3 regions of the Faecalibacillus sp. genome follow, and region 3 is predicted to be linked to each of the others. Evidence: predicted binding sites of a transcription regulator. Region 3 holds the regulator's gene; each other region holds the start of a gene.
What was found. Region 3 encodes Rex, which represses fermentation and respiration genes when NADH is low (regulators of the CRP and FNR family bind a similar motif). Its sites were predicted from a motif close to GTGAANNNNTTCAC; they were not measured.

Region 1 (4,274 bases), on a different contig from region 3:
TGATCCACCACCTAAAGCGATGATACTATCAGGTTCGAATTTTCTCATTAATTCTACCCCTTCTCTTACAGTATCGATACTTGGATCTGGTTCAACATCAAAGAATAATTCGATATCTACATGATTACGTCTTCTTCTAATAACATCTTCGATTTTTTCAACATAACCAAGATTTACCATACTTCTATCAGTAACGATCATGGCTTTTTCCATGTGTTTCATATCTCTTAAGTATCTAATTGAATTCTTTTCAAAGTATACTTTTGGAGGAAGTTTGACCCATTGCATATTGTTATTACGTCTCCCTATTCTCTTAATATTGATTAAGTTAACAGCACTTACGTTGTTAGATACTGAGTTATGTCCGTAAGAACCACAACCTAATGTTAATGATGGAATGAATGCATTATATACTGATCCAATACCACCGAATGTTGATGGAGCGTTTTCAATGATACGGATTGCTTTACATGCATGTCCGAATTTCTTAGAAATTTCATGATCTTCTGTATGAATTGCAGCAGAGTGACCTAGACCATTGAATTCAACCATTGCAGCTGCTTTAGCAATACCATCATCAGTGCTTTTAGCTTTTAAGATAGCTAATACTGGAGATAATTTTTCTCTAGTTAATGGTTCATTTGGTCCTACTTCTTTACATTCAGCACAAATAATTTGTGTTTCAGCAGGAACTTTGAATCCAGCTTGTTCAGCAATCCATTCAGCAGGTTTACCTACAACATTTGGATTTAATTTAGCTTGAGCAACATTTTCTGAATAAGCTTCTGCACCAAACATGAATTTTTCAAGTTTAGCTTTTTCTTCTTTATTTACAAAGTAAACATGGAATCTTTTAATTTCTTTCATGAAATCACTGTAGATTTCTTGGTCAACGATTGCTGCTTGTTCAGAAGCACAAATCATACCATTGTCGAAAGATTTTGATAATACGATATCATTTACAGCTCTTGGTAATACACATGTTTTTTCAACATATGCAGGTACGTTACCAGCACCTACACCTAAAGCAGGTTTTCCACATGAATATGCAGCTTTAACCATTGCGTTACCACCAGTTGCTAAGATAGTTGCAACACCTGGGTGATTCATTAATGCATTAGTAGCATACATAGATTTAATTGATAACCATTGGATACAGTTTTCTGGTGCACCAGCAGCGATAGCAGCATCTCTAATTACGATAGCAGCTTGTTTTGAACTTTCATGAGCGCTTGGGTGGAACGAGAAAATGATTGGGTTTCTTGTTTTTAAAGCGATTAATGATTTGAAAATTACTGTTGAAGTTGGGTTAGTTGTTGGAACGATACCACAAACAACACCTACTGGTTCAGCAATTTCAGTAATACCAGTTAATGGATCTTCATTGATGATCCCTACTGTTTTTAAATGACGTAAATTGTTAGTAACATATTCACATGCAAATAAGTTTTTAACAGCTTTATCTTCAAATACTCCACGTCCTGTTTCTTTAACTGCAGCTTCAGCTAAAATACCATGATGGTCTAGTCCAGCTACAGAACATTTAGCGACGATGTAGTCTACTTGTTCTTGTGTAAAATCTTCAAATTCTTCTAAAGCTTTTAAAGCTTTGTTTACAAGGTCATCAACATGAGCATCAGTTTCTGCTTCAGTTGGGACAGCTTGTTGTACAGGTTTTTTTTCTGCCATTTTATTTCCTCCATAACTATTGTGAAATTTTTCATTTGTACACAACCATCTTACATGAAAAACATACAAAAAACAAGCATTATCGCTCGTTTGATGTGAAAAAAATAACGTAAGCGATTACATTTTTAATTTCTTAAAATTTTTATTTGCGATGACAATATTGACACCTTTTTCCTTAAAATAAGCATATCTAAAACGGTTCTTTACACCCCATGTATTGATGTCTAATCCAACTTTTAAAAAGAGTGCTATTTCATCTTCATCTAGAAAATCTTCACGTGCATGTACATGAAATTTTTGTGTTAAACATAATTGTTTATTTTTTTCATAATCATCTTCAAAAAGATAACCTAAATATAAAGATGAATCAATTGCTCTTAATTTATAAAGAGAATCAACATAAAAACTTGAAAAGAGAACTTGATCTAACATACCCATTTCTTTAATCATTTGATAGCTTTCTAGTTCTATTCCTGGATATTGAATTTTATTTGTTTTAATTTCTAAGTTGATTTTTACATTTTTTCCTTTACATAATTCCAATAATTCTTTCAACAAAGGAATTCTTTGAGGATTTTCTTTTGTTCCAAAATTATATGCACAAAGCTCTTCATAAGTCATATCTTTAATATAACCTTTTCCATCACTTGTTCGATTGATTTTTTCATCATGACATAAAACAAGAACACCATCTTTTGTTTTATGCACATCTGTTTCAATACCATCAAATCCACTTTCAATAGCTTTTTCAAAAGCCAACATTGTATTTTCAGGATATTGATCACTATAACCTCTATGTCCAAACAACAACATAGTCTCACCTCCAAAACTTATTTTACTCTTTTTATTGTTAAGAATACACCAAAAAAATGTAATTTAAAAAGCAGACTTTTATAAAGTCTACTTTTCATGTACTATTTTAAAAGAATCTAAATAATAAAGTTCAAGATCTTTATTACATTCTAACATACTACATTCACTAAATATTCTTGTTGTAAATGTACGATAACCCTTATTAATAAATAATTCTAATGAAGATGTATCACTATAAATAACCAAGTCATCTAAATGTTCAAGTTCTAAATGTCTCTGATTTCTTCCATATCCTGCTTCATACATTGAAATTGTTAGAAGTCCATTTTCATATTCTAATGTAAAATCATTTCTTAACTTTAATGAAAGTTGATCTTGTATATCATGAATTTGAAGTTCAAAAACATTATTTTTTAATTCAACTTTTGGTTTTTTATACACATTTTTTTCTAAACGTAATTCTTTAAATTCAGAAAGTGGTTCTTGATAAAGATGATTATTTTTAAAATGAAGTACTCTTGGCATTGTAAGTGCATGTTGCCAATTATTTTCTACAGTTGGAATTGTATAATCCACATCTGGAAGCCCCATCCAACCAATCAATATTCTTCTTCCTTTTTCATCTAAGAAAGTTTGTACAGCATAGATATCAAAACCATTATCTATTTCTTCAAAATCTTTGACATAAGGTTGATCAATAAAATCGTGTGCTACTTTAAAATATCCATTTTGATAAATATTTTCATATAAATAACCCTCTTGTTTTAATCCTTGTGGTGAACAAAGTAAAACCATTTGTCCGTCTACTTCAAATAAATCAGGACATTCCCACATATAACCAAAAGGTTCTTTTGTTTTAATACGACTACAATATTTAAAGTTCTTTAAATCATCACTTTGAAATAAGATAACTTGTCCAACATCATTTATATCACGTGCACCTAAAACAAGATAATAATGATCTCTTTGATAAATTTTAGGATCACGAACATGACATGTTAGATCATCAGGATAATCACTATTGACCATCAAACACTCTTTATGAAGAAGTTGATTACCATCCTTACTTTCAAGATACATCACATTATGTTGTCTTCCTTTTAAAATATAATCATAATCTCCTATTTCTTTGACGTTTCCTGTATAGAAATAATGAATTTTATCATTTTCAACAAAAGCACTTCCTGAATAGGCTCCATTTTGATCTCTTTCATGATCAGGAAATAATGGCATTCCTAATTCTTGGTAATGAATAAAATCTTTTGTTGCATAATGTCCCCAACCTTTTAAACCATTATTGACATCTGCAGGTGCCCATTGATAATAGATGTGATATGTTCCTTTAAATTGACATAAACCATTTGGATCATTCAACCATCCTACTGGTGGCATTAAATGATAATGTAAACGATAGGGATCATTTTTATTCACTTTTTCTTTCTTAATTGCTTGTACTAATCTTTCTATATTATTCATAATTACCCTTTCACTTTTAAAACTTGTGTTCCTTGTTTACAATTTCCTTCTTGTAACATTTCAAAATCTACACCATTGGTAATCACAACTGCTGTTTCAATCGAACATCCTGCTTCTTTAATTTTATTTAAATCTGCTTTCATTAATAATTGACCGGCTTTGATTTGATCTCCTTGATGAACTTTCACTTCAAATGGTTCACCATTTAAAGTCACTGTATCTAAACCACAGTGAATTAATAATTCTTCACCATCTACTGATTTTAAACCTAAAGCATGTTTTGTTGGAAAAATCAT
Region 2 (4,274 bases), on a different contig from region 3:
AATTTGCTTTACAAGCTAAAAAAAGAGGACATACAATTTGTATTTATGAAAAAACAAATCGTCTAGGTGGTGTCTTTAATGAAGCAGCAAGTTTTTCTTTTAAAGAAAAAGATCGAGATTTACTTCAATTTTATATAGAAATGATTGAAAAAAATAATATTGAAGTGCATTATGATACTGAAATCAAAGAATTAAAAGAATTAAATTATGATGGATATGTTATAGCTACAGGGGCTAGTAGTACAAGGAAACTTAATGTTCCAGGTAATGAATATGCGATAAATGCTGTTGATTTCTTAGCGAACAACATGCCATGTAATAATCAAGTTGCTATCATAGGTGGTGGACTTACTGGTTGTGAAATTGCTTATGAACTTGCATTACAAGGGAAACATCCATTTATTATAGAAATGGCAGATGATATTTTAAAAGTACCTGGTTCATGTATGGCTAATACAAGTTTTTTAAGAGATGCATTTAAATTTTATAATGTACCAATTTATACATTAGCTAAAACTATTGCTATTTTACCGGATGCTGTTTTTATAGAAAATAACAACGGACACAAAAAACAATTGAATTGTGATACGATTGTAACATCGATAGGATATGTTAATGAAAAATCATTTGAGAAAAAGAATAATGTACATATCATAGGTGATGCTGATAAAGTAGCAAATTTAAAACATGCTATTTGGCAAGCAAATGACTTAGCAGTTAGAATATAATTTTTAATTATAAATTTTATACCACAAAAAATATCTCAAAGCTGGATATGTTTAAATAAAAAGTGTAAATAAAAAGCCTCGATATAATCGAGACTTTTTTAGATATATTTAAGTAAATATTAATTATTTACAAGCTTCTTCGATAGCAACAGCAACTGCAACAGTAGCTCCAACCATTGGGTTGTTACCCATACCGATTAATCCCATCATTTCTACGTGAGCAGGAACTGATGAAGAACCAGCGAATTGAGCATCACTGTGCATACGTCCCATAGTATCAGTCATACCATAAGAAGCAGGACCAGCAGCCATGTTATCAGGATGTAAAGTACGTCCAGTTCCACCACCAGATGCAACTGAGAAGTATTTTTTACCTTGTTCAATACATTCTTTTTTATATGTTCCAGCAACTGGATGTTGGAAACGAGTAGGGTTAGTAGAGTTACCAGTAATTGATACATCTACACCTTCTTTATGCATGATAGCAACACCTTCACGTACGTCATCTGCACCATAGCAGTTAACTTTAGCACGTGGACCATCACTATAAGCAGTTCTAGATACTTCTTTAACTTCTCCAGTGAAATAATCGAATTGAGTTTCTACATAAGTGAAACCATTGATTCTTGAGATGATTTTAGCAGCATCTTTTCCTAAACCATTTAAGATAACTCTTAATGGATTTTTTCTAACTTTGTTAGCTTTTTCAGCAATTTTGATTGCACCTTCAGCAGCAGCGAAAGATTCATGTCCAGCTAAGAAAGCGAAACATTGAGTATTTTCGTTTAATAACATTGCTCCTAAGTTACCATGACCTAAACCTACTTTACGATCATCAGCAACAGATCCTGGAATACAGAATGATTGTAATCCAACACCGATTGTTTTAGCAGCATCTTCTGCTTTAGTATCACCATTTTTAATTGCCATAGCAGCACCAACTGTATATGCCCAACAAGCGTTTTCGAAACAAATTGGTTGTGTAGATTTTACGATATCATAAACGTTGATACCTTTTTCATCACAAATAGCTTTTGCTTCTTCGATTGATTTGATATCATATTTAGCTAATGCAGCGTTAATTTGATCAATTCTTCTTTCATAACTTTCAAATAATGCCATTTTTTCGTATCCTCCTATTATTCTTTTCTTGGATCGATGTATTTAGCAGCATCGTTGAATCTACCGTAGTTACCTTTAGCAGCTTCTAAAGCTTCATTAGCATCTTTTCCATCTTTAATCATTTCCATCATTCTACCTAAGTTAACGAATTCGTAACCGATAATTTCATCATTTGTATCTAAAGCGATACGAGTAATGTAACCTTCAGTTAATTCTAAGTAACGAGGTCCTTTTAATTTAGTAGAGTATGATGTACCTACCATTGATCTTAAACCTTTACCTAAGTCTTCAAGACCAGCACCTACAGGTAATCCACCTTCAGAGAATGCTGATTGAGTACGTCCATAAACGATTTGTAAGAATAATTCTCTCATAGCTGTGTTAATAGCGTCACAAACTAAGTCAGTATTTAAACCTTCTAATAAAGTTTTACCAACTAATGCTTCACTAGCCATAGCAGCAGAGTGAGTCATACCTGAGCATCCAACAGTTTCGATTAATGCTTCTTCAATGATACCTTCTTTAACATTTAAAGTAAGTTTACATGCACCTTGTTGTGGAGCACACCAACCAATACCATGTGTTAAACCAGAAATATCTTTGATTTCTCTTGAATATACCCATTTTCCTTCTTCAGGAATAGGAGCACATCCGTGTGATGCACCACGATTTACAGTGCACATTTCTTCAACTTCATGTGAATAAATCATTTTTTATTTTCTCCTTTCATCACATTAATGATCACAAACATTAAAAAAGAAATAACGTAAAACTACATAAATTTCTTCCTTCAGGTGAAGGAATTCACCTGAACAAATTATAAGGTGTCGATTAAAGAAAGTCAATGAAACAAGAAAGATAAATAAATGAAAAAAGAAATTTTTTTGTATCTATCAAAGAATATTTTATAAAAAAAGAGACAAAATAGTGTTTAGAGTAGGAAAAAAGTACTCAAAAAGGGTTGACATATACAGTTAGTGTATGCTAACTTATAGACAGTTAGTTACAGCTAACTTCGTGTTAATAAATCATTTTTTATTGATACCAAATCACAAACAAAGATCACAAACAAACACAAACAAAACAAAACGAAAGAAGGAAGTATTAAAATGGATTTAATTCAAAGTATTAAAGCACGCGAAGTATTAGACTCTCGTGGGAATCCAACTGTTGAAGTTGAAGTAAGAAGTGAATGTGGAGCTTTTGGTAGAGCAATCGTACCAAGTGGAGCTTCTACAGGAATTTATGAAGCAGTAGAATTAAGAGATGGAGACAAATCACGTTATTTAGGTAAAGGTGTTTTACAAGCCGTAAAAAATGTAAATGAAGTAATTGCTCCTGAATTATTAGGATATGATGTTTTTGCTCAAAGAGAAATTGATCAAGCAATGATTGATTTAGATGGTACAGATAATAAAGGTAAACTTGGAGCAAACGCTATCTTAGGTGTTTCTCTTGCTGTTGCTAAATGTGCAGCTGATTCTTTAGGTATGCCATTATATCGTTATATTGGTGGAGCAAACGCTCATGTTATTCCTACACCAATGATGAACATCATTAATGGTGGGGCACATGCTGATAACAACATTGATTTCCAAGAATTTATGATTATGCCAGTTTCAGCTCCTACATTTAAAGAAGCAATTCGTATGGGTGCTGAAGTATTCCATAATTTAAAAGCTGTATTACATGATAAAGGATTAAATACTGCTGTAGGTGATGAAGGTGGATTTGCACCTAACTTAAAATCAAATGAAGAAGCTATTCAAACAGTTATTGAAGCAATTGAAAAAGCAGGTTATAAACCAGGTGTAGATGTTAAACTTGCAATGGACGTTGCTAGTTCAGAATTCTATAAAGATGGTAAATATATTTTACCAGGTGAAGGAAATAGAACATTTACTTCAAAAGAATTAGTTGATTTCTATGCTGAATTAGTTGAAAAATATCCAATTATTTCTATCGAAGATGGTCTTGATCAAGATGACTGGGATGGATGGAAATATTTAACTGAAAAATTAGGTAAGAAAGTACAATTAGTAGGGGATGACTTCTTTGTAACAAATACAAAACGTTTACAAGAAGGTATTGCTAAAAAAACTGCTAACTCTATCTTAATTAAAGTAAATCAAATTGGTACTTTAACTGAAACATTAGAAGCTATTCAAATGGCTCAAAAAGCAAACTATACTGCTGTTGTTTCTCATAGATCTGGTGAAACAGAAGATACAACAATTGCTGATATCGCTGTTGCTACAAATGCTGGACAAATTAAAACTGGTTCTGCATCAAGAACAGATCGTATTGCTAAATACAATCAATTATTAAGAATTGAAGATGAATTAGGAAAACAAAGCTTATATGGTGGAGTAGATTCATTCTATCAATTAGATAAATAATTTTGATATTAAAAGATAATGTTAT
Region 3 (4,274 bases):
TGATGATATTTGTGTGGTTGAATGGCCAGAATTTTTAGAAGAAATTTTACCTCAAGAACGTTTAGCAATAACGATTAAAAGAATAGATGATGATCAAAGAGAATTTGTTTTAAATCCAGTTGGAAAAAAATATGAAGAACTTGTAAAGGAGATTGATTATGAAAACAATTGTCATGGATAGTGCTAATAAATATTTAGTAGTAGCTTTATATGAAAATCAAAAATGTTTAGCTTCTTTACAAGAAGAAGGAAATCGAAAACAATCAGAATATGCAATCGTTTATTTGCAAAAATTATTGCAAGAAAATCATTTGAAGATGAGTGATTTTGATGAAATGGTCATTACAATTGGTCCTGGTTCTTATACAGGAGTACGTGTTGCATTAACAATTGCTAAAACATTAAATGCGACAATGAATATTAAAATAAAGACAGTTTCTTCATTAAAAGCAATGGCAGGAATGAAAAAAGCAATTTCGATTTTAGATGCCAGAAGTAAAAAAGTGTTTTTAGGTATTTATAATGAAGGAAAAACAGTTGTTGAAGATTGTATTATTTCTTTAGATGAGTTTGAAAATTATCAAAAGCAATACAGTGATTATGAAATTGTTGGGGATACAGAGTTAATAGGATTATCAGAAAAAGAAACTGATCTTGCTCATAATATTTATGTGCTTTCAACTTTAGAAAAAGAAATAGAAAATGTGGATGGTCTTGTTCCAAGATATATTAAGGAAGTCGAGGCTAAGAAGATATGTCAATAAAAGAAATGAAAGAAGAAGATTTAAAGAAAGTTGTAGAATTAGAAAAAGATCTTTTTCTATCACCTTGGAACGAAGAAGATTTTAAACATGAAATAAAAGAAAATCCCATGGCGGGATATTATGTTATGGAAAAAGAAAACCAAATTATTGGATATATCGGACTATGGTTTTTAGGAGATCAATGCCAAATTACAACGATTGCAACAGATCGTCATTATCAAGGACAAGGTTATGCGAGTCAATTGATGGAATATGCTCTTGAAAAAAGTGAAGAGTTACATTATCAAAATGTTAACTTAGAAGTACGTGTTTCAAATGTAAAAGCAATAGCACTTTATCAAAAATTTGGTTTTAAAAATGTTGCTATTAGAAAAAGGTATTATAGTAATGGTGAAGATGCTTATTTAATGATCAAGGAATTGGAGGGATAGAAATGTCTTTATTATTAGCAATCGAATCAAGTTGTGATGAAATGGCTATGGCTGTTTTAAAAGATGATAGAGAATTTTTAAGTAGTGTGGTTGCCAGTCAAATTGATATACATGCTATGTATGGGGGTGTTGTTCCTGAAATTGCTAGTCGTAAGCATGTAGAATGTGTGTCGGTTGTTTTAAAAGAAACATTAAAAAAAGCAAATGTAAAAATGGAAGATATTGATGCTATATGTGTAACAAAAGGGCCAGGACTTGTTGGTTCTTTACATATTGGTTTACAAGTAGCTAAGACACTTTCCTTAGCTTATGATAAACCATTAATTGGTGTTCATCATATTGCAGGACATATTTATGCTAATAATTTTGAAAAGGATATTATTTATCCTGCATTGTGTCTTGTTGTTAGTGGTGGACATACAGAACTTGTATTGATGAAAAAACCGTATTCGTTTGAAGTAATTGGTGAAACTTTGGATGATGCTGTAGGAGAAGCCTATGATAAGGTAGGAAGAGTATTAAATTTACCTTATCCTGGAGGACCTGTTTTAGATAAAATGGCACATTTAGGAAATGCAAGTTACCATTTACCTAAACCTTTAGATGATGATAGTTATAATTTCAGTTTTAGTGGTTTAAAATCTGCGGTAATCAATTTAGCACATAATCATCATCAAAAAGGATTGGAAATCAATCAAAATGATTTAGCCACTTCTTTTCAAAATGTTGTAGTTGATGTTTTAGTAGATAAAACAATGAGGGCTGCTAAAGAATATGGTGTTAAAGAAATTATGCTAGCTGGTGGTGTTTCAGCAAATAAAGGGTTAAGAGAAAAAATGACAGCTCAAGTAGCTATGCTAAAAGGTGTGCAATTATCCCTTCCACCGATGAAATGTTGTACAGATAATGCAATGATGATTGCTTTAGCAGGAAAAGTTATGTATGATAATAATAAGTTTAGTGACTTATCGCTTGGCATTAAACCACATCTCGATTTAGAATTAGAATCAATAGGAGGGGATTAGTGTGGAGAAAAAAATATCGAAAGCGACGATGTCCCGTTTTCCTGTTTATTTAAAAGCACTTAGAAAAATGCAACATGAAGGAAAAGAAACATGTTTGTCGAGTGAACTTTATGAAATTACAGGAATACAAGATACAACAATTAGACGTGACTTTACATATCTATCAAAAACAGATAATTTTGGAAGACGTGGTCGAGGCTATGATGTAAAGCATCTTATTGATGGATTAAGTGAGGTATTAGGTCTTGGATTAGATGAGCCTATTATTTTAATTGGTGTTGGTAATTTAGGAAGTGCCATTTTAAAGTATAATCGTTGGCAGTATACAGTTGGTAAAATTGTCTGTGGTTACGATATGGATAAAAATAAAGAAGGGGAAAGATTTGGGGTTAAAATCTGTCATATTGATAGATTAGAAGAAACTTTCCCAAGCGATTGTAAAATTGCTATTTTAGCAATTTCAGAAAATGTTCAGGAAACAGTAGATCGTTTAATGAAATTGGGTATTAAAGGAATTGTAGATTTTACACATAGTCATTTTATGGTTCATGAAGGCGTAGAAGTCCAAACAGTAGATGTTGTGGTAGCTATTCAAGAATTAGTAATTAAAATGAAATCAAATGATCAAGAATAGGGAGAGAAAAATGTTTGAATTTATTACAGTAAGAGAATTATATGAATTATATATCAATGATAGAGATCAATTAGATGGAATTGAATATGTTGAATTACAAGGATGGATCCGTACAAATAGAAATAGTGGGAAAGTTGGATTTTTAGCTTTAAATGATGGAACATATTTTAAAAATGTGCAAGTTGTGTATTTAGATGAAATTATTGATAATTATGAAGAAGCTTCTCATATTTCTACAGGAAGCGCTGTTAAAGTAACTGGAAAATTAAAATTAACTCCAGAAGGAAAACAACCTTTTGAAATTGAAGCAACACATTTAGTGGTAGAAGGAACTTGTGATGAAGATTTCCCATTACAAAAGAAAAGACATTCTTTTGAATATATGAGAGAAATTCCTCATTTAAGACCAAGAGCAAATACTTTTTATGCAATCTTTAGATTAAGATCGGTTTTATCAATGGCTATTCATGAATTCTTTCAAAATCAAGGATTCGTTTATGTGCATACACCAATTATTACTTCAAATGATGGTGAAGGTGCTGGAGAAATGTTTAGAGCAACAACAATTGATAATACTGAATTTGATAAAGATTTCTTTGGAAAAGAAGCCTATTTAACAGTTACAGGACAATTACATGTTGAAGCTTTTGCATTAACATATCGTGATGTTTATACATTTGGACCTGCCTTTAGAGCGGAAAATTCAAATACTTCAAGACATGCAAGCGAATTTTGGATGATTGAACCAGAAATTGCTTTTGCTGATTTAGAAGATGATATGGATTTAATTGAAGATATGGTTAAATACTGTATTGATTATGTTTTAGATAATGCTCCAGAAGAAATGAAATTCTTTGAAAGCATGATTGATAAAGAATGTATTAAACGTATTAAAGCAGTGAGAGACAGCGACTTTAAACGTATGACTTATACAGAAGCAATTGATTATTTATTAAAAGCAGATGTTAAGTTTGAAAATAAAGTTGAATGGGGTATGGACTTAAATTCAGAACATGAACGTTATATTTGTGAAAAAATCGTTGGTGGACCAGTATTTTTAACAGATTATCCTAAAGAAATCAAAGCATTCTATATGCGTTTAAATGATGATGGAAAAACAGTAGCTGCTTGTGATTTACTTGTTCCAGGAATTGGAGAACTTGTTGGTGGATCACAACGTGAAGAAAGATATGATGTCTTAGAAAAAATCATGGATGAAAAAGGTATGGCCAAAGAAGGATTACAATGGTACATGGATTTACGTCGTTTTGGAGGATGTAAACATGCTGGATTTGGTTTAGGATTCGATCGTTTCTTAATGTATTTAACTGGTATGCAAAATATTAGAGATGTTGAACCATTCCCAAGAACTCCAAGAAATTTAAAATTCTAAAAGCCTATTCGTTAGGCTTTTTTTTGT

Region 1: adhE (bifunctional acetaldehyde-CoA/alcohol dehydrogenase) is a predicted target of Rex. The motif match lies at 1,711-1,724, and genes of this name have one in related genera.
Region 2: ACLVEP_RS08700 (iron-sulfur cluster assembly scaffold protein) is a predicted target of Rex. The motif match lies at 2,645-2,658, and genes of this name have one in related genera.

What each region holds. Positions count from the first base shown of each region.
Region 1 covers NZ_JBKYAR010000015.1:20,626-24,899, forward strand. The annotation lists gene adhE (bifunctional acetaldehyde-CoA/alcohol dehydrogenase) at 1-1,689, opposite strand, end outside; gene ACLVEP_RS06610 (glycerophosphodiester phosphodiesterase family protein) at 1,807-2,502, opposite strand; gene ACLVEP_RS06615 (sucrose-6-phosphate hydrolase) at 2,590-3,978, opposite strand; gene ACLVEP_RS06620 (sucrose-specific PTS transporter subunit IIBC) at 3,981-4,274, opposite strand, start outside.
Region 2 covers NZ_JBKYAR010000022.1:14,059-18,332, reverse strand. The annotation lists gene ACLVEP_RS08710 (FAD-dependent oxidoreductase) at 1-728, shown strand, start outside; gene ACLVEP_RS08705 (GGGtGRT protein) at 852-1,850, opposite strand; gene ACLVEP_RS08700 (iron-sulfur cluster assembly scaffold protein) at 1,868-2,560, opposite strand; gene eno (phosphopyruvate hydratase) at 2,960-4,249, shown strand.
Region 3 covers NZ_JBKYAR010000003.1:14,708-18,981, reverse strand. The annotation lists gene tsaE (tRNA (adenosine(37)-N6)-threonylcarbamoyltransferase complex ATPase subunit type 1 TsaE) at 1-181, shown strand, start outside; gene tsaB (tRNA (adenosine(37)-N6)-threonylcarbamoyltransferase complex dimerization subunit type 1 TsaB) at 159-764, shown strand; gene rimI (ribosomal protein S18-alanine N-acetyltransferase) at 755-1,195, shown strand; gene tsaD (tRNA (adenosine(37)-N6)-threonylcarbamoyltransferase complex transferase subunit TsaD) at 1,198-2,220, shown strand; gene ACLVEP_RS01685 (redox-sensing transcriptional repressor Rex) at 2,222-2,854, shown strand; gene asnS (asparagine--tRNA ligase) at 2,865-4,247, shown strand.